2 regions of the Oricola indica genome follow, and region 2 is predicted to be linked to the other one. Evidence: riboswitches for the same ligand, from Rfam matches in the RefSeq annotation. Region 2 holds a riboswitch; the other holds the start of a gene.
The links. A riboswitch is a leader RNA that binds a small molecule or an ion and turns the genes downstream of it on or off. The one in region 2 is predicted to bind S-adenosylmethionine.
Positions count from the first base shown of each region.

Region 1 (15,704 bases), 3.5 Mb from region 2:
GCTCGTCGCCGACGATGTCGAGCCGGAAACCCTGCGCGGCAACGCGAAAAACGCGCTGCCCAAGCTGCATGGCGCGCTTTTAAAGAACGAGCAGGACGTGCATCTCTTCGAGCGGCTGGCGTTTCTGGCACGGCAGCGCGGCGGGTAACGCAAAGCCGGTCGCGGATCTCCGGCAAGCGCCGCCGTCGCCGCGCACCGTTCCCGGGCGGGCGTTCGGGCAAACCGAAAACCATGCGCGCGATATCATGACGTGTTCCACGCCTCGCGCGCGAGGGAATGACACTCGTGCAGCACCGCCTCGACTTGTGTCTTCGGCCTGCGCTTCCAGCCCGGCGGACGGCCCGGCCGCAGGACGCTCCAGCGTCGGGGGCGAGCCCGGCTCATCGTCGCGGACGATGCGGGATTGCGGTATCGCCGCGCGCGCCAGCGGGCAAGCCGCAGCGCCGCGCCCTCCAGGTCCTGCAACGCCCCTTCCAGCGCCCTGATCCGGCGGCAGAGGCAGCCCGCGCCAACCGGCTCGCCGGGCGGCGGCCAGTCCCCGGCATCATCGACGGCGGTGGTGACGAGATCCCCGGGCTCGATCCACGGATAGGCGGGACGCTTGAACGGGTCGAACAGCGAAAAGGCCGGAATGGCATCGTCTTGCGCGGGATCGGCAGGCTCGCCTCCCGTCCCGCTCCCTCCGGCGACGCTGCCCGCTTGCCGGCTTCCCCGCGACGCAGTGGCGAGTGGAGCGGCAGTCACCACCAGTTTGCAGGCCGCCATGAGGATCAGCCGCCGCGCGGCATATTCCGCCGGGCGCAACAGGCCGAGGATGCGCCGATGCATGAACCGCGGCAACACGGTGACCGTTTTCCCCGTGCGGATTCCCGCCATGACGAAGAGCGTCGTGACGACACTGATCAGATCGTCACGGTTCTTCTCGATCGCGCGCGCCCAGTCGAACGCCATGCCATGTGTCTCCGCCAAAGGTTCGGGCTATTGTGGCGGGGTGTCCGGGGCGGTGGATAAAAAACACGAAGGCCGGAGGGGGGAATGGGGGTGGCAAAAGGGGTTTTGGTGGGGTGGGCAAGGAAGCGCTTCCACCGGGGTACGGGTTGTCGCCTGTGAGGGTGGAGCGGAAGGGCGCGGGACGCGACCGTGCCATCGGCAGAATTGCGCCCACATTCCCGCCATTCAAGTTCAAATGTGAGCCTCCCGAAAGCAGCCATTCAATACCTTATTGAAGGCTATAACGGGCGGAAAGCTGACCTATAAGCGCAGCCTTAATCGGAAGCCAAAGCGTCCCCTTCAGGAATAAACCCGGCACGCTCTTCTGGCCCAGCCGTGGGTCCAGCAAAAAGCTGGAGATTAAGCTCGTCAGCCAATTCAGAACTCGGCTCCTTGTTATCGAGGATAATAACCTGAATATCATGTGCTGTCTTTGATATGCTGTCCCAGAACAAAGGCTCGATGGTTTGATTGATGCTCTGTGCATCTGCTTTGTCGCCCTCCGATGGTGCCTCAACGTCGCGCTGCTTAACAGTCGTTAGGGGGGAGTCGAGCACAACAAACTGGGGGTGCGGCTTCTGATGCTCATGGCAATACCTCAGTACTCCAATCGCAAGTGCGGAGTTGAGAACCGCGCGAAACCCCTTACCATGGGACTTTCTGGCTTTGCCGTTGACCTTGAGATCGTAGGCTTTTTCGTCGAATTCGACCCTCACATCCTTAGGCCATGACCATTCCTGCAAGACCTGCTCTATCGTTCGGCATAGCTTGAGAACTGACGCCGAATCGATTGGTGCCCAGACTTGCTGTCCGTCGTCAGAGGTTTTGAGCAGTTCGGCGGCCTGATCTAGTGGAGGCTCTGGCCCATCAGGATTTCATTCTAAGCGGCGGCCTTGCGATGCAGCAAGCGCCGTTGATTGATAGTTTCGCGTTTGATCCTTTCTCTTGTCTGCAGGATGGTCTGGCTGCGTCCGAAGTAGACGTCGGCCGGTGTGAGATTGCCGAGGCTCTCGTGGTAGCGCCGGTTATTGTAATGATCGACAAAGGCGTCGATCTGCGTTTCGAGAGCACCCGGCAGGAAGTGGTTTTCGAGCAGGATGCGGTTTTTCAACGTCTGGTGCCATCGCTCGATCTTGCCCTGGGTCTGGGGATGGCAAGGCGAACCGCGGGTGTGCTCCATCCCAATGCCGGAGAGCCAATCGGCCAGTTCGCCGGCGACGTAACATGGACCATTGTCTGACAAGAGCCGTGGACGTTGCATCACCTTGGCGTTGTCGCAACCCGATGCCTGCAGGGCGAGTTCCAGCGTGTCGGTGACATCCCCGGCCTTCATCGTGGTGCATAGCTTCCAGGCGATGATGTAGCGCGAGTAATCGTCGAGGATGGTCGACAGATAGAACCAGCCCCAGCCGATGACCTTCAGATAGGTGAAGTCGGTCTGCCACAGCTGGTTCGGCGCGGTCGTCTTGTCATGGAACTCATCGGCAGCCTTGATGACGATGAAGGCTGGACTGGTGATCAGATCCTGCGCCTTGAGCAGGCGGTAGACCGAGGATTCCGAGACGAAGTAGCCTCGCGTGTCGGTGAACGTCACCGCCAGTTCGCGCGGTGACAGCTCCGGCTCATCAAGCGCAAGGTCGATGATATTTTCTCGGATGTCGTCGGGAATGCGGTTCCAGACCCGCCCGGGCTGAGGCTTGCGATCTTCCAGCGCATCGACGCCGCCGGTGAGAAAGCGGTCATACCAGCGATTGAAGGTCGAGCGGGGAATGCCGAGCTTGTCCAGCGTGCGCTTGGTCGGCAGATGCGACTGCTCGACGAGCCGGATGATCTCCAGCTTCTCGGAGGCGGGATATCTCATTCGTCGTCGCCCCCATCCGCGATCATGCTTTTTTTAAGCAGCCGCAGTTCCAGCGCCTGCTCGGCGACGACCTCTTTCAGATCATGGGCCTCGCGACGCAGATGCTTGACCTCGTCACTGGTGGCTGCCCGCGCGGTGTCGCCGGCCAACCGCTTCTTGCCGGCTTCGAGGAACTCTTTCGACCAATTGTAATAGAGGCTCTCGGCAATGCCTTCACGCCGGCACAGCGCGGCAATCGACTCCTCACCGCGCAAGCCTTCCAGCACGATGCGGATCTTCTCTTCCGCCGAATAATGTTTGCGGGTTGCACGGCGGATGTCCTTGATGACCTTTTCCGCCGGCTCCTTCTGTGTCCCGGATTTCCGTCTCATCTTCGCTCCTTGAAGGGCTACGATGAGCCAGAAATCCTCCTCTATCCGTTAAGCCGAAATTGTCTCATTGGTGCTGAACCCGGACAGTCGATGGCCATCAAGTGATGCTGGGGTAGCGACTGCACGATCAGACATCATCGCACCATTTCACATCACCGTTGTTCGCCAGGTGATGGCACAGGCCTTCCCGATCAGGCGAATTTATGTGGTCTTTGAGGGCTGAACTCGATACCTGCTGAGTCTGCGCGGCTTTGACGGTTTCGCTTAGGCGAATATATCCAGAAGCTGCGGGTGCGCTGTAGGTGTAGTAGAGACCATGGCGAAATTCACCAAGTAGTTGATCAAAGAAGGAGGCGTCGGCCATTCCGTCGCGAGCCAGTTCCTTCAAGCCTTCCGCGCTGTAGAACGTCATCCGAGAGCGCTCAAAAAGGCCTCTCGCTTGCGCATATGTTGCGAAATCACCCTCACAAGAAACGTCCGAACCGGTCATCTCACCGATCACTTTGAAGAGCTCACCAACATAGCCTTGTTCGGCTTCATCCACCTCCGATGGCGGCGTGGGCGGCGGCGGCCGGTCGATCAAAGGAGCGCCAAAAACTACACGGTGGTAGGGCGTTTGGCCGTGTTCGTTGATGATATCGAGTGGTTGTTTAACACGGATGAAGCTGAAGTCCACTTTGGCGACGTGGTCAGCAAACTCACCTTCTAGCTTTACGGCTTTCTTTGAAGTGATCGCAGATGCGCAATGCGCGTCCCAGTTGGCAATCAAGTAGCCTTGCAGTTTTGTCGGTTCGTCGATCAGGTCTTGAAATTCGCCTGTGACGCCTTTCCGGGTAACAAACCAGTATTCGGACGGCAGCGTGTAGTCACCCCGGAACGCATAGAAAAGAACCTTTGCGATCTCCCCAATGCCTTTATTGACGCCGAGCGCCGTGCCATATCGCTTGCACTGATACAGGTGCCAATGGCGCTCAGGTGACCCCGGTGCACCGAACCAGACAACGATATCGCGTCCCTTATCGCCGGCGCCGCCGCGTTGCTGAATGTCGGTCACACCGGAGAGCTTCTGGCGCAGGAAGCCATCGGCCCATTCGAGTGTAAACCGCTCAAACTCGTCGGCACTGAAGTTTGCCAGGCGGTCTAGCGGATTAACCGGAAGGCCTGCACCCAGGCCCAATAATCTAGCATTCGCCAATGGCCACTTGGTCGGATTGTCGAGAGTCGAAATGGGGATTGGAGCGTCATCCATCGCTCATATTCCTCGCGAGCCAAGAGGCATTAATTTGCGCGTAATCTCTTAGAATATTTACTTCTTATTTCACTGATAAACATGAGTTTAGCGCCGCGCAACGTCACTTGAGTAACATCACACTTGTTCTTTTGAGGTTAGAACAACATGCTTCGCCCGCAACTTTTGTCGCCAGAAGCCGAATCTTCGTAATAGGCCGAAAGCGTCAAAGCTTGAGCTATAGGCGAGTGTCAGCTTACCTCATTCGGTGTACGAAACCCTCCCGTCGCCTCCCGCCCCCATTCGAGACGCGACTAGCCCTCCTCCCAAATCACTGACCTCATCCGCTTTCGGGCATAGCCAGCTGTCCGTAGAGATTTGGCCGGCCGGCCAGTCGCTCTTCGAGCACCGTCGCCGGAATGGCCCGCTGCCGGCTTTTCTGACACGAGTGTAGGCCAGCATGATTTTATCCTCGAACTCGATGGAGCTCAGATAGCCCGGCGTCGAGTGTCTTCGCCGAAGGGTGCAGAAGCGCCCGGTTGAAAGCCATGCCATGTGTCTCCGCCAAGGGTTCGGGCTATTGTGGCGGGGTGTCCGGTGCGGCGGACAAAAACCCGCGAAGGCAGGAGGGGGACTCGGCGGTGCTGTTGGCTGTATGCGCAAGGACTGCGAACGCAGCCAGGCGCAGTAATCTGACGGTCAGTGCGACGCCTCGGGCGGGCAACAGGATACAGGCAAGCCAGATCGACGAGAGGAACTTTCCGTAGCGCTGGTCGTTGGGGGACTGACCAGACCAAAGGAGTCCGACATGACAATGAATTCGCTCAAGGACATTTACCTCGACCAGCTTCAGGACATCTGGAGCGCCAACACCCAGTCCCTGCCCGTCGTGACCGAACTGGGCCGCGCCGCCCAGGACGAGGAATTGTCCGAGGCGCTGATCGATGGCGGCAACGGTATTGCCGATGGCATCGCCGAAATCGAAAAGCTGTGCAACGACCACGGCATCAAGCCGAATGCGGAGCACTGCAAGGGTATGGAAGGCCTCGTGAAAGAAGCGCGCAAGCATGGCTTGTCCGACGAGATCACGGACGCCGACGTGCGCGACGCCGCCATCATCCCGCAATATCAGCGCATGGTCCATTATGCGCTTGCTGGCTACGGCACACTGGCCGCCTTCGCCAACCGCCTCGGCCTGGACGGTGACGCGGCGGTTTTGAAGAAGTGCCTCGATCAGACCTATGACGGCGATCGCCGCATGACAGCGATCGCCGTGAAGGGCGGAGTCAACAAGGACGCCGCCGCCTGAATTCTGTCCGCACCTGGCAAACGGGGCCGTACGAGATTTTGTGCGGCCCCATTCGAGACGCGGCCGCCCCTCCTCCCAAAACACTGACATCATCCCCTTTCGGGCATAACCAGCTGTCCGTTGTGATTTGGCCGGCCAGTCGCTCTTCGAGCACCGTCGCCGGGACGCCATTTCAGGAAAGCCAGCTTTACCCGCACCGCACACCCATGGGGGCAATTGCGGACGCGGCCGAAATTGATTCAGCCGCTCATCAACGCCTTGATGCGGCCGATGAAGGTCCCATCATCCTCGCTCTTCCGCTCGTCCAGCAGCCTTATGGCATCCTCTCCGGCGCGGAAACGCAAGCGGTCTCCGTCCTCATGCGCAGCGTTCCAAATGACCTCGGCCACCATTTCAGGTGTGGAGGGATTTGACGCCAGCTTGCCGAACAGGCGGCCCATCGCTTCGGCGGTCGGCGCATAGTCCGAAAGGCTTTCATCCATCGCGAAATCGAAAGACCTGCCGCCGAAATTCGTCTTGATCATGCCGGGTTCGACAATGCGCACCCGAATGCCAAGCGGTTCAAGCTCGTAGTGCAGAGCTTCTGACAGGCCTTCGACCGCGAACTTGGTGCCGTGGTACAAAGTCCCCAGGGGAAAGGTGATCTGACCGCCGATGGAAGAGATATTGATGATCGTGCCCGAACGGTTCTGCCGCATATGGGGCAGAACAGCCTTGGTCACCTCCAGCAGCCCGATCACATTGGTGTCGAACTGTCGCCGAATGCGCTCCATCGTGAATGCCTCGAGCGCGCCGTATGCTCCGTAGCCCGCATTGTTGAGCAACACGTCGATCCTGCCGGATTTTTCGATACCAGCTGCCACTGCCGCCAGGATCGAGGCGGCATCCGTCACATCCAGCCGCGTCAGCAGCACATTGTCCAGATCGGCAAGCGGGCTGTCTTCTGTCGGAGCACGCATCGTGGCAATGACGTTCCAACCGTTTGCCTGAAAGTGCCGCGCCGTTGCTTCGCCGATGCCCGAAGATGCTCCTGTGATCAGTATGGTTTTCATCGAAACCTCCTCAAGCGTTCAGATCGAGCATCTGTTCGATGCCGAAATTGGTCAGGACTTTGCGGGTGACGTCGTGGAGCACATCGTTGTAGCGCTCGATCTCGGGGCCGACGCCGACAAAATCGACCACCGTGCGGAAGGGCTTTTCCCCAAATGGCCTGTCCAGAAGAGCGACGACCGCCTCCGCAATGCGCTCAGGCCGCTGATCGGGCGTCGCGTCGAGCATCTGGGCCAGTCCGTTGCTTGACATCGCGGGCACGGCGGCGAACTCGCCGTATTCGGCCTCGCGTGCAGGATCGTTCGGTGTCACCATGCCATCAAAGAATGCTGTTGGCATTGCCCCGGGTTCGATGAGGCAGGATTCGATCCCGAACCCTGAAAGCTCCGTTCTGTAGCATTCGACCACAGCTTCCAGCGCCCATTTCGATGCCGAATAGGTGCCATAAAACGGGGTCGCAATCCGCCCGATCAGGCTGGACGTATAGATTACAGTCCCGCGCCGTTTCGCCCGCAGATGCGGCAACGCTGCCCGCATGACTCGTTGAACGCCCATGACGTTCACGTCAAAAACGCGTGTCATGTCCTCTGGAGACATCAGCTCCTGGATTCCATAGGAGCCAATGCCCGCGTTGTTGAACAGGATATCGAGCCCGCCGAGTTGCGAGATGGCATCAGAGACACCGCGCTCGGTGCTGGCCGTGTCGGTCACGTCCATCTCGACAATTCTTGCGCCGGCCGCTTCGAGTTCGGCGACAGTCGCGGCCTTCTTCCCACCGCGGCTGCGGATACTTCCGGCAACGGCGTAGCCCCGTTCCAGAAGAGCCAGCGCCGTGGGTTTGCCGAAGCCACCTGCGATACCGGTTATGAAGATGTTTTTCATCTCTGCGATCCCTTCGTGTTGGTGATCGCACGATATTCAAGGTTGCCGTGGCAATCTTTATGGTTTGTCCTGTTTTCTTGCACGATCCTCCACTCTTGCTGTTTTTCTATAAATCCGTTTACCTTGCCATGCTATGGCTTGCGCCAGCGCAACGGAGACCGCCATGACACACGAGGCACTGCTGGACCGCACTTTGTCGCTGCTGGATCAATCGGGGTTGCGTCAGGGGGCGCTGTTCCATGAGGCCAGCGGAACACATCTGCTGCGCCACGAGGCTCCCTCGGGGCAAAACGCAACCGTCTACCGGCCATTGCTCTGCCTTGTCCTGCAAGGCGCGAAAGAGGTTGGAACCAATACAAAGACAATAACCGTGCGCGCGGGCCAGTCGCTGATCGTCAGCCACGCCTTGCCGGTTCTCTCACGCATTACCGAAGCAGCGCCGGATTTACCTTATGTCGCGCTTGTGTTCCCGCTTGATCTCGACCTGCTGCGGTCGTTGGCGCCGGCTGTATCGCCTTCGGCAAACACCCGGCCTTCGGAACCGTTTTCAATTCACCTGTGCGACACGGATGAAGAGATAGACGATGCATTGCGGCGCTATTTCAAGCAATGCGAAACGGTGGCGGCGAGACGTCTGTTGGCCCCGATCACAGCCCGAGAAATCCACGCGCGCCTGCTGATGGGACAGCACGGCGAGACGCTTCACAAACTGCTTTGGCATGAGAGCGCGGCCAGTCGCATTTTTGAGGCGACGAGGAACATACAAACCCATCTCGCCAGGACCATAGTCGTCAAGGAACTGGCCAGGGATGTCGGCATGAGCAGCTCGGCCTTTTTCGAGCAGTTCAAGGCCGTGACCGGAACGTCTCCACTGCAATATCAAAAGGACCTGCGCCTGCTCCGGGCGCGTGATGCGCTTCAGACTTCCAGCGCAAAAGTATCGGAGATCGCATTCGGTGTGGGATACGAAAGCTCGGCGCAATTTTCGAGGGAGTACTCCCGAAAATTCGGGCGATCGCCGAGACAGGACCGTGAACTCGTGGCGTTCGAGTAAACTACTTGTCAGGCCGGATTTGCTCAGTTTGCCGTAGACGGCCCGCCATTCCCCTCCCGGCCCCATTCTAGACGCGGCTGCCCCTCCCCCCAAAACACTGACCTCATCCCGTTTCGGGCATATCCAGCTGTCCGTTGTGATTTGGCCGGCCAGTCGCTCTTCGAGCACCGTCGGCGGAAAGCCTTCGAGGCGAATTGCGGCGCTTAACCGGCCTGTTTCGTTTTGGCGGGTTGCGCCTGAGGCAGTAAGGTTTTCGCAGTCATGGTCTGAAACACCCGCGAATGCTGCATGACGCGGTTTCGGCCGCTTTTCTTGGCGCCGTAGAGGGCGATGTCCGCCATTTTCAGGAGGTCCGACGCCGACAGATCGTCGACCCCCGCCGGAATCGTCGCGACACCCAGGCTCGCCATCACGATTCCCGCATCGCAAGCGCCATGCTCGATCCTTGCCGCTTCGACTGCCGCGCGCAGGCCTTCGGCGAAAACGATGGCGCCGTCTTCATCGGTGTCGGGAAGGATGACGCAGAACTCCTCTCCCCCATAGCGCGCCAGCAAGTCCGAACCGCGCCTGATCTGCGATCTCAGAACATTCGCCACGCGCTTGAGGCAGATGTCGCCTTCCGGATGACCGTGAAAGTCGTTGAAGGCCTTGAAGTGATCGACGTCGAGTATGATCAGGCTGACCGGGCTCCCGCCGCGTTTGCCGCGCGAAACCTCGCGCTCGAGATACTCGTCGAACGCCCGCCTGTTCACGATGCCGGTCAGCGCATCGGTCCTTGCGAGCGTTTCCATCTCGCTGACAAGGCCGGAGAGCTTCTGCTCGGTCAACCGCATGTCGGTAATGTCGGACACGACGGACAGCGCGCCCAGATTGTGGACCACCCGCGTCCGGGCCAAAACCGTGCGGCCATCGAACAGACGGATTTCCTCCGAACCGCCCCGCTTCATGCCTTGCACGACGTCCCGTATCCAGTCCTCGACGTCCTCCTGCGGAATGTCGATCTGCTCGCGACGCTCCGCCGCGGCGCGCAGAATGGCCGTCAGTTCGGCGCCCGGAACGCGAACGTCCCGCGTCCGTGAGAAGAATGCGTGATACTGATCGTTGCAGTAGACGAGGCGGCTTTCCCGGTCGAAGAGCGCCACGCCGTCCGTCATTTTCGACAGGATCGAAACCAGCAGGCGCCGGTCTTCGTGCAGCCGAAGTTCCGCTTCGACGGCTTCCGTCACGTCCCGCGTAATCCCGACGAGCCCGATGACCTGTCCATCGACATCGCTCACCGGAACCTTCGTCGTTTCGAAGACGCGCGTGTCGCCGGAGGGCAGGTCGACGGTCTCGCGCGTATCGATCCTGTTGTCGGGACTGGTCATCAGATCCTGCTCGGCCGCGAATAATTGCCGTGCCCGTTCAGGTTCGAGATCGAAATCCGACTTGCCGGCCAGAGTAGACTTCAGCTCCGAATCATGATGCGCGGCGACGGCCTTGTTGACCGCGACAAACCGGCTCTGGCGATCCTTGACGTAGAAATAATCCGGCGCCTGCCTGATCGCCGCCAGCAGGAGCGCGCGCTCCCTCAGGCGAAGTTTGCCATGCCAGACGGTAAAAACGACAAACAGCATGCCCACGAAATTCAGGCCCATCGTCAGCAACACCGTCCGGCCCATCGATGCGTCGAGAAGATCCGCTGGGAGCATGAAAACAGCGATATTCGGCAAGGTCGTTGCGCCGAAGGCTACCAGCAGGGCGCGCGGCGCGAACTGGCGCAAGGTCCAGCGGAACGGCAGCCACCGGTAGGCGGCGATGCCGATCAGGGCCGAGAGCAGGATGCCGACGGTTCCGGCAAACCAGCCCGCGCCGCCTTCGATGATTCGGAAGGAGATCGCGGCCAGCGCGGCGATGACGCCGACAATCGGCCCCTCGAGAAAAGCTCCCGTCGCGAGCAAGGCGAACCGAAGATCGAAGAGAAGGCCATCCTGCGTCCGGACCGCCATCGCCATCGTCGCAATCGAGCCCAACCCGACCAGAATGCCCAGGACGACCACCCTTTTGCCGTGAGTGTGCCGCACAAGGGCCTCTTTGGCGAAAAGCCAAACCGACACAAAAAGTCCGACAACCGCCAGATTGGCAATCAGGCCATGGATCATATCATTGGTCCATATTCAGTACGTTTCCGGCCCACGATAGCCACCAAAAGGAAAAAATTCCATAACGCTACGTAAAGGGCGAAATCCTTTACTCCGGCACCCGTCGCACCGACAGATTGACGCCCGTCGCCGCCGGCACTACATTCCGCGGCGTGGTGATTTGGCCGGCCGGCTTGCAGCCACGTAAAAAAACTCGCTAAAGGGCCGAGACGACAGTCAGAGGACGTCCCGACCGGTAGCGTTGTTTCGCGGCCGGTTTTTTTGTTTGAGTGAAAGAGCAAGGCCATGCCGATCCGTATTCCAGACCAGCTTCCCGCCCGCGATATTCTCGTGCGCGAGGGCGTGATGGTCATGGACGACACGACCGCGCTGCGCCAGGACATAAGGCCGCTGCAGATCGGCCTGCTCAACCTGATGCCGAACAAGATCAAGACCGAGACCCAGATCGCCCGGCTGATCGGCTCGACGCCGCTGCAGGTGGAACTGACGCTGGTGCGCGTCGGCGGCCATCAGCCCAAGAACACCTCGGCCGAACACCTGATCTCCTTCTACCACACCTGGGACGAGGTGAAGCACCGCAAGTTCGACGGCTTCATCATCACGGGCGCGCCGATCGAGACGCTGCCCTTCGAGGACGTGACCTACTGGGACGAATTGCAGCGGATCCTCGACTGGACCGAGACCAACGTGCATTCGACCTTCAACATCTGCTGGGGCGCGATGGCGGCGATCTGGCATTTCCACGGCGTGCCGAAATACACGCTTCCGAAGAAGGCCTTCGGCGTCTACCGCCACCGCAACCTGAAGCCGGCCTCGCCCTATCTCGCGGGCTTTTCCGACGACTTCCAGATTTCCGTCTCGCGCTGGACCGAGGTGCGCAAGGACGACATCAGGCCCGACATGGGGCTGGAGGTGCTGATGGAATCGCCGGATACCGGCCTCTGCCTGATCTCGGAAAAGAAGTGCAACCGGCTCTACATCTTCAACCATGTCGAATATGATTCCACGACGCTGGCCGAGGAGTATTTCCGCGACGTTGAAAACGGCACGCCGATCGGCGTGCCGGTGAACTATTTCCCGGAAGACAACCCCGACAACAAGCCGCTCAACCGCTGGCGCAGCCACGCCTTCCTTTTGTTCGGCAACTGGATCAACCAAGTCTACCAGACGACGGAATACGACCTTTCCGAAATCGGGAAGCACCGCGATGCCTGACACGCTTGAAATCCGCCCGCTCGAACGCGGCGACGAGGCCGAATGGCGCCGCCTGTGGACCGCCTATCTGGAGTTCTACGAATCCTCGGTGCCCGAAGAGGTCTACGCGTCGTCCTTCGAGCGCATGCTGGCCGGCAATGGCGGCGCGCCGAACGAGTTTCGCGGCCTGATCGCGCTGGTCGGCGGCAAGCCGGTCGGGCTCGTCCATTACCTGTTCCACCGCCACGGATGGAAGATAGAGAATGTCTGCTATCTGCAGGATCTCTATGCCGACCCGGAGGTGCGCGGCAAGGGAATCGGCCGGGCGCTGATCGAGGCGGTCTACGCGGCCGCCGATGAAGAGGGCTGTCCGGCCGTCTACTGGAACACGCAGCATTTCAACGAGACGGCCCGCAGGCTCTACGACCGGATCGGCAAGCTCACGCCCTTCATCAAATACGCGCGCTGACGCCCGATTGATCTTCTTGCGTCTTTCGCCGACACTCTCCCCGGCTTCGGGGAGGGACAGGCGATGCCGGATCAACGCAAGAATTCGACCACCATCGTCCTGCTCGCCGTCTGGGCAGGACTGTTCATCTGGTCCTTCATCCAGTTCTCGATCACCGAACCGACGGGCGACAGCTTTACACGCGGCCTGAACCGCGTGACAGGGTTCCTCGGCTGGCAACTGGCGGCGGGGCTCGTCGCCGTTCCCGTCTTCTTCCTCGGTCGCGGCCATCCGCGGGGCTCCGGCTTGCGATGGGCAAGCCGCCTACCCGCCGCAGCGGCCCTCGCGCTGGTTCTGGCGATCGTCGGCTTCATCGTCTGGGGCAATTACTTCGCCTAGGGCGCCTTCAGCCCTCCTGACGCGCCAGCCACCACGTGGTGTTGTTGCCGTCGTCGATGCCCCCGCGCCGGTCTCCGTCGGGCTTGAGTTCAAGCAGCTGGACGATCGTGCCGCCTGCGTCCAGCGCGCGTTGGAAGGCTTCCTCCACATCGGCGCAATAGACATGAATGCTGGCCTGCGGCCCCTCCGGCATCTCGCCCATCATCACCACCGTATCGTCGATGCGCGCCTCCGCATGCATGATCGAGCCGTCGTCGCGGCGATGCAGGCGCAACGGTTCGGCGCCGAACACGGCCTTGACGAAATCGAGCGTCTTCTGCGCATCGGGAACGATCAGATAGGGCGACAGGCTGGTGTAGCCCTGCGGTTTGTAATCGGTCATGCGGCCTCCCCTGGCTGGTTACCGCAATCCTGTCACGGGCGGGTACGGGACGTGATGACAGCACATCCCATCGGCGCTAGAAAGCGGCATGTTCATTCCCTTCTTCCTCGAACTGAAAGCCGCCAAGGTGCCGGTGTCGCTGCGCGAATATCTTTCGCTGCTGGAAGGGATGCAGGCCGGGCTCGTGACCTGGGATGTCGAGGGGTTCTATTTCCTCGCGCGCGCGGCGCTGGTGAAGGACGAGCGCCATATCGATCGCTTCGATCAAGTCTTCGCCCATGTGTTCAAGGGGCTGGAGGCGGTCTCCGGCGAAACCGGCGTGGATGTCGCCAACCTGCCGGAGGAATGGCTGCGCCGGCTGGCCGAAAAACACCTGTCGGAAGAGGAAAAGAAGCTGGTCGAGTCGCTCGGCGGTTTCGACAAGCTGATGGAGACGCTGAAGGAGCGCCTCAAGGAACAGGAGGGCCGCCACCAGGGTGGATCGAAATGGATCGGCACGGCCGGCACATCACCCTTCGGCGCCTATGGCTACAACCCCGAGGGCGTGCGTATCGGCCAGAATGAAAGCCGGCATCGCCGCGCCGTGAAGGTCTGGGACAAGCGCGAATTCCGGAATTTCGACGATGGCGTCGAGATCGGCACGCGCAACATCAAGGTGGCGCTGAAACGACTGCGCCGCTGGGCGCGGCAGGGCGCGCATGACGAGTTCGACCTCGACGGCACCATACAGTCCACCGCGGAGCACGGCTATCTCGACGTGAAGATGCGGCCCGAGCGGCGCAACGCGGTGAAGCTGGTGATGTTCTTCGATGTCGGCGGCTCGATGGACGACCATATCCGCGTCGTCGAGGAACTGTTCTCGGCGGCGCGCGCCGAGTTCAAGCACATGGAATACTACTACTTCCACAACTGCCTCTATGAGAGCGTGTGGAAGGACAATCGCCGCCGCCACGCCGAGCGCATTCCGACCTTCGACGTGCTGCACACCTACGGCTCCGATTACCGCGTTGTCTTCGTCGGCGACGCCGCGATGAGCCCCTACGAGATCGCCATGGCCGGCGGCTCGGTGGAGCACTGGAACGACGAGGCCGGCGCGGTGTGGATGCAGCGCGTGCTGGACAAATTCCCCAGGACGATCTGGCTCAACCCCGAGCGCGAAGACCGCTGGCGCTACACCCAGTCGACGCAGATGCTCAACGAGATCATGGGCGGCCGCATGTATCCGCTGACGCTGAAGGGCCTGGACGAGGCGACGCGGGAATTGTCGCGCTGAGGCACCCCCTCACGCGGTCACCAGAAGCGTCATGCCCGACAGGATCACGGCTGCCCAGAAAAGCCGGGGGCGCAACCGTCCTTCGCCGAGCAACAGGCTGCCCGCGAGTACAGTCAGCAACACGCTCACCTCGCGCATGGGCGCCACATAGGCGACCGGCGTGAAAGTCAGCGCATAGAGCACCAGGATATAGGCCAGCGGGTTGAAGATCGCGATCACGACAACGCCGCTTCGATGTTCGCGCCAATGCCGGCGGACAAGCGCGCGATTGCGGTGGCGACCGGAGCGAGCAAAACCGCGCGCCCGACGCTGGAGACGTAATCCAGCAGCAAAGGCGGAACCAGCAAGGCGGACACCGCATAGGCATCCCAGGCAGTGTAACTGCCGATCAGGAAGCCCGCGCCAAGGCCGAACAGAAGGGAGGCGGAAAGGTTGTCCGCCCGACGCCTGATGCCGCCTGTCAGCATCAACACTCCGAAAATGACGATCGCCGCGCCGGCCGCCATGAGGGGAGTGACCGTCTCGCCGAGGAACAGGATTGCGAATGAAGTCGACAGCACTGGCCCCGTCGCGCGTGCCGTTGGGTAGACAAGCGAAAGATCGCCTTTGCAGTAACCCGTCTGCAACAGGAGAAAATAGCCGAGATGCAGCATGGCGCTTCCGGCAATGAACGCGAGTTGCGCGATGCCGAACGCCGGCTTTTCGACAATGACGATTCCGATGGCGACGGGAAAAAGGATGATGATCGACAGAACCGAAAACAGCCAGATCAGTTCCGGGCCGCCATTGATGCGCTTGACGAAATAGTTCCAGGTCGCGTGGCAGACGGCGGCGGCGAGAACGAGGAATAGTCCGAGGGATGTCATGAAGACCTCTGAGGTTGGTAAAGACGTGTTTCATCACGCCCTTTCCACTCCCTCTGGTCGTTTCGTCCTCGGGTGTCTGCCGTACACGGCTCATGACGGCGCTCGGACCAGCTTGCGCGAAGCAACGGAACCCTAGCCGCACATGGATAGGCACGGCGTTCCTAGCATTCTGCAGACCGAATAAAAAGTCGACGCTCGGGATCGCCGGCGCTTCGCCATGGCTCCGCGCGTTCGTCGCTCCAATCGACAAATCATT
Region 1 covers NZ_OZ245747.1:1,061,020-1,076,723, reverse strand. Annotated here, with positions in the region: gene ACQK2M_RS05535 (AAA family ATPase) at 1-148, shown strand, start outside; gene ACQK2M_RS05530 (hypothetical protein) at 244-951, opposite strand; gene ACQK2M_RS05525 (hypothetical protein) at 1,266-1,733, opposite strand; one part of gene ACQK2M_RS05520 (IS3 family transposase) at 1,871-2,886, opposite strand; one part of gene ACQK2M_RS05520 (IS3 family transposase) at 2,886-3,222, opposite strand; gene ACQK2M_RS05515 (ABC-three component system protein) at 3,350-4,471, opposite strand; gene ACQK2M_RS05510 (ferritin-like domain-containing protein) at 5,259-5,759, shown strand; gene ACQK2M_RS05505 (SDR family oxidoreductase) at 5,999-6,811, opposite strand; gene ACQK2M_RS05500 (SDR family NAD(P)-dependent oxidoreductase) at 6,822-7,691, opposite strand; gene ACQK2M_RS05495 (AraC family transcriptional regulator N-terminal domain-containing protein) at 7,855-8,745, shown strand; gene ACQK2M_RS05490 (diguanylate cyclase) at 8,949-10,808, opposite strand; SAM riboswitch at 11,029-11,106, shown strand; gene metA (homoserine O-acetyltransferase MetA) at 11,172-12,101, shown strand; gene ACQK2M_RS05480 (N-acetyltransferase family protein) at 12,094-12,549, shown strand; gene ACQK2M_RS05475 (hypothetical protein) at 12,613-12,927, shown strand; gene ACQK2M_RS05470 (VOC family protein) at 12,935-13,309, opposite strand; gene ACQK2M_RS05465 (vWA domain-containing protein) at 13,398-14,582, shown strand; gene ACQK2M_RS05460 (hypothetical protein) at 14,592-14,801, opposite strand; gene ACQK2M_RS05455 (hypothetical protein) at 14,798-15,448, opposite strand.
Region 1: another riboswitch for S-adenosylmethionine. It lies ahead of metA (homoserine O-acetyltransferase MetA); the one in region 2 lies ahead of ACQK2M_RS22670 (O-succinylhomoserine sulfhydrylase).

Region 2 (15,704 bases):
CGTCGAAACGGCCCGATTTGTAGTATTCGGTCGCGCTTGCGAACTCGTAGTCGAAGCCGAACGTGTCGAGGAAACGGCGCAGCATCGCGTTGTTGTGATGGCCGAAACTCTCGAAATCGCCGCCGAACGGGTTCGGCACCGCAGTCAGCGGCTTGTGAAGATGCGGCTCCAGGAAGGACCGGTCCGGCACGTTGTCCGGAATCTTGCGCATGCCGTCCATGTCGTCGGAGAAGCAGAGAAGCTTGGTGGCAACCTTGTCCTCCGTCAGCACGCGGAAGGCGGTGCGGACCATGGTCGTGCGGGCCACCTCGCCGAAAGTGCCGATATGCGGCAGGCCGGACGGGCCGTAACCGGTCTCGAACAGGACGACATCGGGAAATCCGGACTTCTCGTAGCGTTTGACGATCTTGCGCGCTTCCTCGAAAGGCCAGGCCTTGGTCTTGCCGGCGGCTTCCAGAAGCTCCGGTGAAAATTCGAGTTGGGGCAAGGCCGGATTGGCGCTCATTTCTTTTTCGTCCTGATCGTCGGGTGGTTTCACGGTCCGCGGTAAGCACCGCGCGGCCATTTGTCCGCCTGCCTTTACAGTCTCCGGCTTGCGAAGCCAAGCATGCGCGACTACCTGTTGGCCCGACACGCCACGGGGAATTCGATGAGCACACTCTCTCAACCAGAAGCGCTGGCCTTTATCATGGTCACGATGGCCGCCGCCGACACGACGCTTTCCGAGCGCGAACTCGCGCGGATCGGCAACACGGTCGACACGCTGCCGATCTTCGACGGTTTCACGCGCGACCAGCTCGTCGAAGCCGCCAATCGCTGCACGGCGATCATCAACGAGCCATCGGGGCTCGACCAGATTCTCGCCATGGTCAAATCGAGCCTGCCGGAGCGTCTCTACGACACGGCCTATGCGGTGGCTGTGGAAATCGCCTCGGCGGACCTGCATGCCGAGCAGGAGGAACTGCGGTTCCTGCAGATCCTTCGAGACGAACTGGATCTGGACAACCTCGTCTCCGCGGCCATCGAGCGTTCCGCCCGGGCGCGCTTCCGCCTGCCCTGACGCGGAATTGACTTGCTGTTGATGCGCCGCCGTCCGATCAGGGACCGGCGCATCACGAAAGCACGATAGGGCGATGGAAATTTCCGAAGCAACCATCCGGCTGGCAGCCTTCCTGACGATTTTCATTTCGATGGCGATCTTCGAATTGTGGTCGCCGCGCCTCGAACGCGAGGAGATGAAAGGCGCTTGGAAATCCAAGCGCTGGTTCACCAACCTTTCGGTCGTCGTGCTGTCGTCGGTGGCGCTGAGGATCATCTTTCCCGCCGCGGCGGTCGGTACCGCGATCTTCGCGCAGGAAAAAGGCTGGGGCCTGTTTCCCGCCTTGGGCATGCCGCCGCTCGTTGCCGGCATTCTCGCCTTCGTCATTCTCGATTTCGCCGTTTGGCTGGAGCATGTCGCCAGCCACAAGATTCCGATCCTGTGGCGCATCCACCGCATGCACCATGCCGATAACGGGTTCGACGTGACGACGGCGTTGCGCTTCCATCCGATCGAGATCGTGCTGTCGATGTTCTGGAAGGCGGGCATCGTGATCGCGCTCGGCGCGCCGGTGCTCTCCGTGCTGCTTTTCGAGATCGTGCTGAACGGGACGGCGATGTTCAACCATTCCAACATCAACCTGCCGCAGCCGATCGACCGATGGCTGCGCAGGGCGATCGTCACGCCGGACATGCACCGCGTGCATCACTCGTCGACGCCGCGCGAGACCGATTCCAATTACGGTTTCAACTTCCCGTTCTGGGACCGATTGTTCGGCACCTACATCGCGCAACCGAAGCTGGGGCACGAGGGCATGGAAATCGGACTGAAGGAATATCGCGGGCCGATGTCAGCCGGATTGCTCTGGGCTTTGCGCCTGCCCTTCGTCCGACGGTAGCGTCGGCGCGCCGATTCCGTCGGCGTAGGGATCGAGCGGGAAATAGCGCTGGTAGATTTCGCGGTAGACGCCTTTTTCCTCGATAGCGTTGAGCGCGGCGTTCAGCGCCGTCATGACCGGCGCGCTGTCCTTGCGCATGACGATGGCCATGCCGGGGCCAAGGTAGCGATCCGACAGGAACGGCCCGGATACGAAGCTGCAGCACGATCCCGCGCTCAACGAGGCAAGCCAGAACGACAGCGCCACGCCATCGCCGAACACCAGCTCGACTTCTTCCCTTTGCAGCGCCGTGTAGGCCGCCGCCTCGTCCTGGACCTCGACCGGCACGGCTTCGCGGAACCAGGATTTCAACATCTCGGCATGGGCGCTTCCCGCCACCACCGCGACCTTCCGGTCGCGCGCGAGCGAGTACATGTCAGTCGTCGGCGCCCTGAAATCGGATCGCGCGACGAAACGCGCCGGAAACTTGAAATAGGGCCGGGAGACGACGCGATTGGCGCGCAATTGCGTGCTGATGCCGTGGCCGGCGATGATCGCCTCGCCGCGCAGTCCGTCCAGCGCGAGGTCGAGCTCCTCCCAGGGCATCGCCTGGATTTCGCATTTTGCCTCGATGCCGAGTTCGGCGCAGATCGCCCTTACGATCTCGACATTGAAACCGGTCGGGCGGCGCTGCGGATCAGCGAAATTGAAGGGCGGAAAATCAAGCGTGGTCAGAAAACGCAGCCGTAAGAGACCCGTCAGATCCGTCGGCGCGATACGGCTGTTCGGATCGGACAGGCGCGGCGGATCGCCCGCGCCGGCCGGCATGACGGCCGCAAGGACGAGAACGAGGGCTGCGACAGCTCTGGACACGACGGAATAGCGCATGCCTTCGCTTATCGGAACCGGCCGCGGCGTTCCAGAGGGTTTTGGCGCCTTCTCTCGAAAGTTGCCGCGCTTGCAAAACTCGCGCGCACCGATAGTGTTTGCAGTTGCGGAGAATGGGGTTGGGTTTTGTGAGTTCCGCAGGGGCGACGGATACTGCCGGAGGATCGACTTCCGGAACGACGGGGCAACCGGCAAGGCCGGATGTCATGCTGAAGCACGAGCCGGTTACAGGCCTGCTCGATCAGGCGCGTGCCCTGACACGCAAACGCCCGGGAAAACCCGCCGACAACGAAAACCGCTACTGCGAGACAATCGCATTCCTTTCCGATCACGCCTATCCCGCCTCCTATCTGTCGCGCGCGAGCCGGATGGCGATCCGAAACGACACGACCGGCGTCGAGGAGTTGCTGGCCAGCGGACTGATCACGGAGGAAATCTACTACCGCACCCTGGCGGAGCACACAGGGCTGGAATTCATCGCGCCGGACACGATTATCGAGATCCTGAATCGCGACGAGCCTGCCCACGCGGGGACTCTCGTGTCTCCGACCGGCTGGTGCCGGCTGGCCGACGGCACCGTGCGGGCGGTGGTCGCGCCCTCGCCGGGGTCGGCGCTGATCACGGACAAGCTGCTCCGCAAAAAACGCAAGGCCGACACGCGCATCGCGATCACGGTGCCCTCTGCGCTTCGAAAGGCATCGATCGGACGGATGCGCCTGAGGCTTGCCGAGGAAGCGGGATTTCGGCTCTCGAACGACATGCCCGCCGCCTCGGCGAAACATGGCGCCAGCGCCTGGCACGGGTTCGTGCTGGCGGCGCTGATCTCGGCCGTGACAACAGGACTGACACTCTCGCCGGCGATTGCGATCCTCGCCGTGCATGTCGGCGCTTCGCTGTTTTTTCTGTCCAGCATCGTACTGCGTCTGGCTGCCGCGATCGGCTACGAACGGGTAGAGCCGAGACCGCTGGCGAAATTCAAGAATTCCGAACGCCCGGTCTATACGGTGATCGTTGCGCTCTATCGCGAGGCGCCGGTCGTCGATGACCTGATCACCTCGCTGAAGCAGCTGAACTGGCCGCGAAGCAAACTCGAAATCAAGCTGGTCTGCGAGGACGATGACGACCAGACGCTGGCGGCGCTGGATCGTCAGAAGCTCGACCGCCGTTTCGAGGTGATTGCGGTGCCGCGCATCGGGCCTCGAACGAAACCCAAGGCGTTGAATCACGCCCTGCCTTTCTGCACCGGTTCGCTGGTGACGCTTTTCGACGCGGAGGACCGGCCTCATCCGGACCAGATGGAGGAAGCCTGGCAGATCTTCCGGCGCGCGCCGAACCGCGTTGCGGCCTTGCAGGCTCCGCTGGTCATCGCCAATCCACGGCGCAACTGGATCGCTGGGCTGTTCCATGTCGAATATGCGGCGCAGTTCCGCGCGCTCCTGCCGTTCCTGACACGGCACGGCCTTCCGGTGCCGCTTGGCGGCACGTCCACCCATTTCCGAAGGACCGCGCTGGAGCGCTGCGGTGCCTGGGACCCGCACAATGTGACCGAGGACGCCGATCTTGGCTTCCGGCTCTGGCGCGCCGGCTTCCGCATCGGGACGATCACGCGCCCGACGCTGGAAGACGCGGCGTACAAGCCGTCGATCTGGCTGCGCCAGCGCACGCGATGGATCAAGGGCTGGCTCCAGACCTGGATCGTCAATACGAGGCTCGGCGCGTTGCGGTCGCGGCGGATGCCGATCGCGGGAACACTGATCCTGCACGCCCTTCTGGCCGGAACCGTCATCTGCTCGCTGTTCTTTCCGATGACGCTCCTCATGATCGCCGGCGTCGCCGCGTGGGGCGTGTTCCAGGGCGACGTCCCGATCGCCTGGTCATGGCTCGCGGCCGCCGACTGGGCGAACATCCTGCTCGCCTTCGGCGTGCACGCCGCGCTCGGACTGCGCGCGGTCGACGGCCCGGAAAAGGGGCTTGCGCTGAAGGTCCTGCCGGCGCTGCCGGCCTACTGGCTGTTGATGTCTCTCGCGGGCTGGCGGGCGGCGGTGCAGTATTACCGCAATCCGTTTCTCTGGGAGAAAACCCCGCACGCGCCGCACGACCCGAATGGCGTCCGGCATCGTATCTGACGTCTCGCAAAGACACGGACTGGGAATCTAAGGCTGCAAACCTCCTGAAAGCGGATTTGAAGCGAAAGGGCGTGACCTACGCCGGGTTGGTCGAGGAACTGTCAGAGATCGGTGTTGACGAGAAAGAGGCCAACGTAAAGAATAAGCTCTCTCGGGGTAAGTTCACAGCGGCGTTTTTCCTGCAATGTCTAGCGGCAATAGATACACAGACATTGCACCTTACCTGATCGCTGTAATCGGTGTCGCTCTTGTCGGGCTGGTTTACCTTTCATACGCAGTATCAAAGGGCTACGAGCGCGCCGATCAGCGTCATCAATCGGAGATAGCCCAGTACGCCACCCAGCAGCAACATCAGCAAGAATGTCTCGCGTCCAGCGTGGCGATTGATGATTTCAGACAATGCCTTGCCGCCTATGAAGGCACCAGCCGCGAACACGATCGCGCCGAGCAAAATCTGAACGCCCAAAGGGAGATGGCGTATTGGGCCGAGGGTATGCTGTGGGCCACGTGGGCAAGCGTAATCATCACCGCAATCGGTGTGGTGTATGTCGCTCTAACTCTTAAAGAAACGCAGGAGGCCGTGCGCGCTGCTGACGACGCCGTAAAAGCGACGTTTGACGTGGGAACCGCTCAAATCCGAGCGCATTTGATCGTGAGCGATGTGGTAGCTGAATACGGCGCTCACTCGGAGTACGGGCGATATATTTCTGTGACGGTGTCCATTCGAAATGTTGGGCAAACTCCAGCGATTCACGTCGATTCTTATGTGCACATTACCGAAGGCATTTTCGTCGACGAAAATGGCCAAGCGCTCAAAGACAAGTGGACACCTGTCCCATCCAGTTTGTCGATCCGACCCGATCAATATCGGGAAATCCCGCCGGGAGAGAAGCGCGAAATTTATCGCGCGACAATCACCGCCGATGAGTTCTGGACTATTCAGAACCTCGATTGTCTTTCTTGCCGCATAGCGATTCAAGTCAAGTACGACGCTATTGTCAGTGAACGGCGGTGGATTTTGCAAGAGCGGTTTGACCTCAGAGAACACGCCGAAGACACTCGCATCGGCGCTTATCGGGTTCACCCCAATCAGGCATAAAGCCGCGCCCACCGCCGCGCGCCACCTCACGGCCTAGCCCCGCGCTTGGTGCGTTTGCTACCGAATGCCGTTCCTCTGGGAGAAAACCCCGCACGCGCCGCACGACCCGGATGGCGTGCGGCATCGTATCTGACATCTCGCAAATCGTCCCGCGCTCCCCATATTGACGAGCGAAACCGCGACCCTGGCACCGGACGAAAAAGAGCCCATGCAACGTCTCGCAACCCTCGTCGAATCGCAGCGCTTCGAGCAGGCGATCGTCATCCTGATCATCATCAATGCCGTCAGTCTCGGCCTGGAAACCTCGTCCGCCGTCATGGTGCAGGCGGGCGGGCTGATCATGGCGGTCGACCGGATCATCCTTGGCGTCTTCGTCGTCGAACTGATCGCGCGGTTCGCCGTCTACAGGGGTGCGTTCTTCAGGAGCCCGTGGCGCATCTTCGATCTCTTCGTGGTCGGGATCGCGTTGATCCCCTCGGCCGGCGCGTTCTCCGTGCTGCGGGCGCTGCGTATACTGCGCGTGATGCGGCTGATCAGCGTCGTGCCGTCGCTGCGCCGCGTGATCGGCGGATTGCTGGCCGCGCTGCCGGGAATGGGCTCGATCATGATGCTGCTCGGCCTGTTCTTCTACGTCTTCTCCGTGATGGCGACGAAGCTGTTCGGCGCGACCTTTCCGGAATGGTTCGGCTCGATCGCCGCCTCGGCCTATTCCCTGTTCCAGATCATGACGCTGGAAAGCTGGTCGATGGGCATCGTCCGCCCGGTGATGGATGTCTATCCATGGGCCTGGGCGTTCTTCATCCCCTTCATTCTCTGCACCACCTTCACGGTGCTGAACCTCTTCATCGGCGTCATCGTCTCGGCGATGCAAAAGGAGCATGACGAGGAGGCCGCCTCGGACCGGGCGACGCTGCATTACGACCAGACCGCGATCCTGTCGGAACTCGGCAAACTCAGGGAAGAGATCAAGGCGTTGCGCGCGGAGCGCACCTCACAATGAGCGGAAGTGCTTGGAGAGCTTCAGGCCCTGGGCCTGGTAGTTGGACTTGAGATCGATGCCGTAGAGATGGTCCGGGCGCTTTTCCATGCGCTCGTAAACGAGGCGTCCGACCGTCTGGCCATCCTCAAGGACAAAGGGCACCTCGTGGCTGCGCACCTCCAGCACGGCGCGACTGCCCGTGCCGCCCGCCTCACTGTGGCCGAAGCCGGGATCGAAGAACCCCGCATAATGGACGCGGAATTCGCCGACCAGCGGATCGAAGGGCGTCATCTCGGCGGCGTAGTCCGGCGGGACGTGTACGGCCTCGCGGCTGACGAGAATGTAGAATTCGTCCGGGTCGAGGATCAGTTCCTTGCGGTCGCGCACATAGAGCGGCTCCCAGAAATCCAGAACGTCGAGCGCGCCGCGCTTGTCGACATCGACCACTGCCGTGTGATGCTTGCCGCGATAGCCGACGAGGCCCTGCTTGTCGCCGGACAGATCGACCGAGACGGCAATGCCGGCCTGAGTGACGATCGGATTGTCGCCGGCGACCAGCGTTTCTGTTTCATGCAGCGCCGACAGATCATCCGCGCCCAGGATCGTGTTGGCGGAGCGGAAACGGACCTGCGACAGGCGCGAGCCGGTGCGCACCACGATCGGGAAGGTGCGCGGACTGACCTCCAGATAGATCGGACCGCGATAGCCGGCCGGGATCTTGTCGAACTCGACGCCGTGGTCGGTCATGACGCGGGTGAAGATATCGAGCCGGCCGGTGGAACTCTTGGGATTGGCCGATGCGGCGATACCGTCGGACAGCGCCAGTTCTTCCAGAAGCGGCACGATGTAGACGCAGCCGGTCTCCAGCACCGCGCCCACCTCGAGATCGATCTCGTGCAGCTTCAGCTGTTCGAGCTTGTCGACCACCTTGAAGTCACGCCCCGGCATAAAGCTCGCGCGCACCCGATAGGCTTTCGCGCCAAGCCGCAGGTCGAGGCTGGCCGGCTGGATCTGGTCAGGATCGAGGGCCCGGTCGGATTTGAGTGCAGACGCCTCGAACAGGGCGCGTATGGCACTGTCGGGCAGGATTCCGCCGGTCATCTGTCGAGGTTCCCCATCATGGCGCGCACCATTCCCGAGCGGATTTGTTGACGCAAGCACCGCGAAGCCTTATGGACAGCTTTCGTTCGTGGTGATTTGGCCGGTCGGCTTGCAGCCACGTTAAACAACTCGCTAAAAGGCCGCGCGGCACGTCAGAAGACGTGGTTCAACCGGTTTTGCGGCGACGCATGCCGGTTTTTTTGTATGGAGACTCCAGATGGCTTCTGACTGGTCGAAATTTTCCGCCGCAACGCAGATGGTGCATGGCGGCACGTTGCGCTCGCAGTTCGGCGAGACATCGGAGGCCATGTATCTGACGCAGGGGTTCGTCTACGACAGCGCCGAAGCCGCCGAGGCCCGCTTCAAGGGCGAGGAAGAGGGCTTCATCTATTCGCGCTACGCAAACCCGACCAACGAGATGTTCGAGCAGCGCATGTGCCTGCTGGAAGGCGCGGAAGCGGCGCGCTCGACCGCCTCAGGCATGGCCGCGGTTGCCTCAGCATTGCTTTGCCAGGTGAAGGCCGGCGACCACGTGGTCGCGGCGCGCGCGCTTTTCGGCTCCTGCCGCTGGATCGTCGAGACGCTGATGCCGAAATACGGGGTCGAGACGACGCTGGTCGACGGCACGGACCCGAACGCCTGGGAGCAGGCGGTGAAGAAGAACACCAAGGTGCTGTTCTTCGAAAGCCCGACAAATCCGACGCTGGAAGTCATCGACATCGAGCACGTGGTCGCCGTCGCACGCTCGGTCGGCGCGAAGGTGGTGATCGACAATGTCTTCGCCACGCCGATCTACCAGAAGCCGATGGAACTGGGCGTCGATATCGTCGTCTATTCGACCACCAAGCACATTGACGGCCAGGGCCGGTGTCTCGGCGGCGTGGTGCTGGCGAGCGAGGAATGGATCGACGAGAACCTGCACGACTATTACCGCCACACCGGTCCGTCGATGAGCCCGTTCAACGCCTGGGTGATGCTCAAAGGGCTGGAGACGCTGCCGCTGCGCGTGAAGAACCAGACCGCGAATGCCGGCAAGGTCGCCGACTTCCTGGCGTCGCGCTCTGAAGTGAAGCGCGTGATCTATCCGGGACGGCCGGACCACCCGCAGGCCAACATCATTCCCAAGCAGATGAAGGGCGGCTCGACGCTGGTCTGTTTCGAGCTGAAGGGCGGCAAGAAAGAAGCCTTTGCCTTCGAAAACGCGCTCGGGATCGTTAGCATCTCCAACAATCTCGGCGACGCCAAGAGCCTGATCACCCATCCGGCGACGACCACGCACAAGAACCTGTCGCCAGAAGCGCGCGAGGAACTCGGCATTTCGGACGGCACGCTGCGACTTTCCATCGGGCTGGAGGATGCCGACGACCTGATGAACGATATCGACGGGGCGCTGGCGGCGGCTAGATGATTTCAGGCTTGGAGCAGACGCTCCAAGCCATCCCACCAGGAGTGGATTGGCGGATTGTCTCTCGGATCCTCCAACCCGGCCTCGGCAAGCGAATAGCTGTTCCTTCCGAAATTGCAGGGCGCGCAGGTAACGACAAGGTTCTCCAAGTTGTTATCGCCGCCATATGCATGTGGCAGTACATGATCGTATTGCAGCCACATGGCTTGCAAGGCTGCGTGCTGTTCGTTGTTTCGCTGCCCCCACTTTAGGGCATCTGGATACAGCTTCTTCAGAGCGACGCGAATCTCCGAGCGAACCGCCGGGATGTGACAAAATCGGCAATGGTAACCGTCCCGAAGGCGCAATTCTTCTTTTTGCGCATTCGAAGGCATACGTTGCGGTTGAACGGCGATTGGATGGCGCTTTCGAGATGCAACGACCGAGGTGTCAATTGTGACATAAGGACTTCGAGCACCCCAAATCGACTCAGTCCATTCTCGGATGACGGGCATGTCAGCTAGCTCGATCAGCTCGTAGGATAGCTTTGTCCGTCCGACCAGGTGTGCCGACAAGGCAGCGTCCAAATATCTCGCCGCGTCAAACAGTTCCGGTATCGGCTCACGGAAACAACGCTTCATTCAGATTTGCTCCTGATCAGCCGCAGCGCCCCCGCACCAGCCGTTCGAAGATCGCCAGCGCTTGAGGAATGATCGCGTCGGGGAAATCGTAGTCCGGATTGTGCAATTGCGGTTGATCCTCGCCCGCGCCGAGCACGAAGAAGGCGGAGGGCGCGGCGGAGGAGAACAGGCCGAAATCCTCCGACCAGCGGAACGGGCCATCGACCTCGCCACAGGCGACACCGGCCTCCGCGCAGGCTTCGCGCACCATGGCAGTCGCCTCAGCGTCGTTGAAACAGGCGGCGAAACGCTCCGACGTTTCGATATCGACCTCAAGCCCGGCGGCTTTCGCGGCCGCGTTGGCGCATTCGCGCGCGACGGCCATCAGCCTTTCCTGCAATTCGTCCGTGCGCGCCCGCAGCGTCGCCATGATCCACGCCTCCCCCGGCGCGATGCCGAAGGCGGCCTCTCCGAGACGGGCATGCGACAGCGTCACGAGCGCGTCGCCGGGTGCGATGCCGAGTTCCTCGGGCAGGTTCGGCAAGCGCGTCACGAGGTCCGACATCGCGTTGGCGGGACTGCGGCCATCTTCCGGATGGGCGGCATGGGAAGTCCAGCCTGTCAGATGGATCTGCATGCCTTCGGAGGCGAAACAGAACGAGCCCTCGCGGATCGCCGCCTCGCCCGGCTTCATGCCGGGAAGGTTGTGCAGCCCGAAAGCAAAATCCGGCCGGATCTGTTCGAAACGGGGATCGTCGAGGACGCCCCGCGCGCCGACGCCGGTTTCCTCGGCGGGCTGATAAAGCAGGACGACGCGGCCGCGCGCCGGCCGTTCGGTTTGCAACCGCCGCGCCATTCCGCACATGATCGCCATGTGCCCGTCATGGCCGCACATGTGACCGTTGCCCTCGATCTGCGAACGCCAGTCCGGCGACCCGGTCTCGTGGATGGGCAGGGCGTCGAGTTCGCAGCGCAGGAGGACCGTCGGCCCCGGCGTTCCGCTGTCGAAGATGCCGGCCACGCCGTAACCGCCGAGGCCCTCGATCACCTCGTCGGCGCCGCAGTCGCGCAGCCAGACGCTCATGCGCGCCGCCGTCCTCTCCTCCTCGCCGGAGATTTCCGGCATGCGGTGCAGGTCTCGGCGCAGCGCGGTCAGTTCGGCGATCAGATCGTAATTCTCAAGCATCGTCTTTCCCGGTCAGGCTCAAAACGCGTTTCGTCATAACGATGCGCGACAGCGCCGTGTAGAGGCAAATCGCCGCGAAGACCCAGGCAAGGACGGGAAACCAGCCGGGAAAGAGGCAGGCGGCGACAAAGACGGCGATGGTTTCGGTCGCCTCTGCGAGGCCCGTCGTGAAGAACAGCGATTTCTCGCCACGCTGGTCGGTCGTCATGCCATGCTTCTCGGCCATGATGGCGAAGGCGAGGAAGCTCGCGCCGTTGACATAGAAGGAGAAGATCAGCGCCGCGCCCGCGATCGCATTGGCGGCCGGGTCGGCGATGACGAAGCCGAGCGGGATGATACCGTAGACCGCGAAATCGAGGACGATGTCGAGGAAACCGCCGAAATCGGTCTTGCCGTTGACGCGGGCGACCGCGCCATCGAGGCCGTCGCAGAGTCGGCTCGCCAGAAGGACGATCATGCCGGCGAGATACCATTGCAGGGCGATCAATCCCGCCGCGGCAACTCCGAGAAGAAGGGCCGTGACTGTCACGGTATTGGCGGTTGCCCCGGTTCGCGCAATCGCACGGCCCGCAGCATCGATCAGCGGCTGTATCCTCTCGCGCACTGCACCATCGAGCATGTCACTTTTCCTCGGTCTCCGGCGGGTGACTTAATCGCCCATTCCGCCGATGTCATGCCACGATCCTTCATATCCGTTCACGCAAGCGTGTGTGCGGCGGGATGCGCCTTCTCATGACGGGGATCATCAGCTAAATCTCGCGCATGTACCGAGAAACGACAGACGGCGTCGAGATCATCGTCGAACCGCATTATCTGGACGAGGAGTCCGAGCCGGACGAGCATCGCTTCGTGTGGGCCTATACCGTCGTGATCGCCAACGGGTCCGATCATCGCGTCCAGCTCGAGACGCGCTACTGGCACATTACGAACGCCATCGGCCAGGTCGAGGAAGTCGAAGGGCCGGGGGTTGTCGGGGAGCATCCCGTCCTCTCGCCGGGCGACAGCTACCAGTACACGTCGGGCTGTCCGCTCAACACGCCGTCCGGTACGATGGTCGGCCACTACGTCCTGCGGCGCGACGATGGAACGCGATTCAAGGCGCATATTCCGGCCTTCTCGCTCGACATTCCCGATCCGGCGCGGCGCCTCAATTGAGCGCGGTCCTCGATCTCAGGCCGGTTATCCTCGTCACGGGCATCCTGCTGACGACGCTCGGCGCGGCGATGCTGATCCCGGCGCTGGTCGACATGGTCGCGGGCAATCCCGACTGGCAGGTCTTCGCCGGGTCCTCGGCGGCAACAACGCTGGTCGGCGTGGCCTTCTTTACCGCGACGCGCGGCCTCTCGCGCAGCCTTTCGACGCGGCAGGCGATGCTGATGACGGTGGTTGTCTGGCTGGCGCTGGTGACGGCGGGCGCCCTTCCCTTCCGGTGGTCCGGCATCACGCCGACCTTCACCGACGCCTTCTTCGAGGCGATGTCCGGGCTGACCACGACGGGGGCGACCGTCATCACCGGTCTCGATCACGCGCCGCCGGGCATCCTCCTGTGGCGCGGCATGCTGCAATGGCTGGGTGGTCTGGGGATCATCGTTATGGCGGTGGCGGTGCTACCGATGCTGCAGATCGGCGGCATGCAGGTGTTCAAGGCCGAGGCGTTCGAGACGCCGGAAAAGATCCTGCCGCGCGCGACGCAGATTTCGGGCTCCATGACGCTGGTATTCGTCGCCTTCACCGCGCTGTGCGCGGCGGCCTATCTCATCGCCGGGATGCGGCCGGACGATGCGCTGATCCACGCCATGACCACGGTGGCGACCGGCGGGTTCTCTACGCGCGACGCCTCGCTCGGCTTCTACCAGGACCCGTCGATCGAATGGATCGCGATCCTGTTCATGATCACGGGGTCCATACCCTTCCTGCTTTATGTGCAAGTGTTGCAGGGCCGCCCGCTTTCGCTGTGGCGGGACCAGCAGGTGCGCACCTTTCTCGCCGTTCTCGGCGTTCTGATCCTGCTCGGCTGGATCGTCGCCGACCATTCGCTGGCCGGCTTCACGCGGGAATCGGATTCCTTCCGCGCGGCGGTCTTCAACACGGTCTCGGTGATGACCGGCACCGGCTACGCCTCCGCCGATTACGGGTTGTGGGGGGCGCAGTCGATCTCGTTCTTCTTCATCATCATGTTCATAGGCGGCTGCGCCGGATCGACCTCCTGCGGCATCAAGATCTTCCGTTTCCAGGTGCTGTTCGCGGAGGTCCGGGTGCGGCTCGCCAAGGTGCTTTATCCGCACGGTGTCTTCGTGAAGCGCTTCAACGGGCGGCCGCTCGACGACCGCGTTCCGCTCGCGGTGACGACCTTCATCTTTCTCTATCTTGCAGCCTTCATCGTGCTGTCCATCGCGTTGCGGCTGACCGGCCTCGATTTCCTGACGGCGATCTCGGGCGCGGGCTCGGCGATCTCCAATGTCGGGCCCGGTCTCGGGTCGATCATCGGGCCAGCGGGCACCTACCAGCCGCTCAACGACACGGCGAAATGGCTGCTGTCCTTCGGCATGCTTCTCGGGCGGCTGGAACTGTTCACCGTGCTGGTGCTTTTCCTGCCGCGTTTCTGGCGAAGCTAGTGCATTTCAGGTTGCAATAGAATCAGAATGCGCTGCCTCTCGCCTTCGGCTCGAACGCGCATTCCGATGCTGATGTTTCAACCAGGACCTGAATTGCACTAGGACGCTTCCGGCTTTCGGCCGACGATGAAGACGGCCTTGCCCTTGCCGGGCTTCCAGTCGTGTTCGATGGCAAAACCGGCGCGCTCGAAACTGGCTCGCAACTGCGCGCGGGTGAAGACGCGGATGAGCGGCAGCAGGCCGACGGACCTCCCGAGCGGCGCGATGAAACGGATCCAGGCCATATCGTCGCCGACGCAGCCCGTCGAGGATACCAGCACGCCGCCGGGCTTCAGCGCATCGAACAGCCTTGCGATCACGGCGTCCCGATCGTCGACGAGATGGAGGATGCTGAGCGCCAAAACGACGTTGTAATGCGCCGGAGGCAGGTCCAGCTCGTCAATGTCGGCCTTCTCGAAGTCGATATTCGTGACGCCGGCTTCCAGCGCCTTCTCGCGGGCGATGTCGAGCATGTTGGCAGAGCAATCGACGGCGCGGATATGCCGAACGCGCGGCGCGTGCAGGATGGCGGTCGAGCCGGTGCCGCAACCGACTTCCAGCACGTCCGACGTCTCGCCAAGATAGGCGCGCGTGATCTCCAGCTTCTTCTGGTAGGACGCCTCGTCGGCGACCGGCCGGGCCGCGTATCTCTTCGCGATGCGGTCCCAGAACCTGTCTGTCCGGCTCATGAAGCCTCCGATCTGCGTTTCCTAGTTCGGCTTGTCGAAATCCGACAGCTTGAAGCGATAGACGGTCGAGCAGAACTCGCACTTTACGACGATCTCGCCGTCCTCGAGCGATTCCGCGCGCTCTTCCGGCGACAATGACTGCAACACGCCGGCAACCTTCTCGCGCGAGCAGGTGCAGCGATCATGCACCGGACCCGCTTCGTTGACTGTCACACCACGCTCGTGGAACAGCCGGTAGAGAAGCGTGTGGACGCCGACGCTCTCGTCGACGAGTTCGTCGTCGCTGACCGTGTCCAGCAACGCCTTGACCTCCTGCCAGGCGTCGTCCTCGTCCAGCTCGTGGATTTCGGCATCGTCGGGCGCGTCGCCGGGGTGCAAATCGGACATGCGGGCGCGTTCCGGCGCATCGGGCAGGAACTGAGCCAATATGCCGCCCGCGCGCCAGTGATTGCGCACATCGCCATCATCACCACGCACCGTCAGCCGCGCGACCGCGAGACGCAGTTCGGTCGGGATCTGCTCGGACTGGCGGAAGTAATTGCGCGCGACTTCCTCCAGCGATGCACCGTCGAGCTGGACGATGCCCTGGTATCGCTGCATGTAGGCGCCCTGATCGACAGTCAGGGCGAGCGTGCCCTTGCCGAGCAGGCTTGCGGGATCATCCGTTCCGGCCTTTTGCGCAGCCTCGACGGCGTCTTCGTCCCAACGGGCATAGGCGCGCACGCCATCCGGCGTCGCGAAATCGCAGACCAGCAGGGACACGGGTCCGTCGGTCTGGCTCTGGACGATGAACTTTCCCTCGAATTTCAGCGACGTGCCGAGAAGCACCGTGAGCACGATCATCTCGCCGAGCAGCCGGGCGACGGGCTCGGGATAATCGTGACGGTCAAGGATCGCGTCGAGCATGGGGCCGACCATGACCGCCCGGCCGCGCGCATCCAGCGCGTCGACCCGGTAAGGGACCACCGCGTCGATCGGATCCGTGTCGCTCATGCCCGTGAAGGCGATGTGTTCGCTCATCGTGCGCCGATCCCCACGCCAAGACACCAGGCGATGATTTCC
Region 2 covers NZ_OZ245747.1:4,570,496-4,586,199, forward strand. Annotated here, with positions in the region: gene ACQK2M_RS22625 (lysine--tRNA ligase) at 1-505, opposite strand, end outside; gene ACQK2M_RS22630 (tellurite resistance TerB family protein) at 650-1,060, shown strand; gene ACQK2M_RS22635 (sterol desaturase family protein) at 1,134-1,937, shown strand; gene ACQK2M_RS22640 (transporter substrate-binding domain-containing protein) at 1,890-2,804, opposite strand; gene ACQK2M_RS22645 (glycosyltransferase) at 3,011-4,930, shown strand; gene ACQK2M_RS22650 (DUF6471 domain-containing protein) at 5,002-5,157, shown strand; gene ACQK2M_RS22655 (hypothetical protein) at 5,115-6,029, shown strand; gene ACQK2M_RS22660 (ion transporter) at 6,238-7,029, shown strand; gene ACQK2M_RS22665 (2'-deoxycytidine 5'-triphosphate deaminase) at 7,021-8,109, opposite strand; SAM riboswitch at 8,188-8,265, shown strand; gene ACQK2M_RS22670 (O-succinylhomoserine sulfhydrylase) at 8,327-9,517, shown strand; gene ACQK2M_RS22675 (HNH endonuclease) at 9,520-10,134, opposite strand; gene ACQK2M_RS22680 (amidohydrolase) at 10,151-11,299, opposite strand; gene ACQK2M_RS22685 (CDP-alcohol phosphatidyltransferase family protein) at 11,292-11,918, opposite strand; gene apaG (Co2+/Mg2+ efflux protein ApaG) at 12,062-12,454, shown strand; gene ACQK2M_RS22695 (TrkH family potassium uptake protein) at 12,451-13,914, shown strand; gene ACQK2M_RS22700 (class I SAM-dependent methyltransferase) at 14,013-14,642, opposite strand; gene ACQK2M_RS22705 (Hsp33 family molecular chaperone) at 14,664-15,662, opposite strand; gene argF (ornithine carbamoyltransferase) at 15,659-15,704, opposite strand, start outside.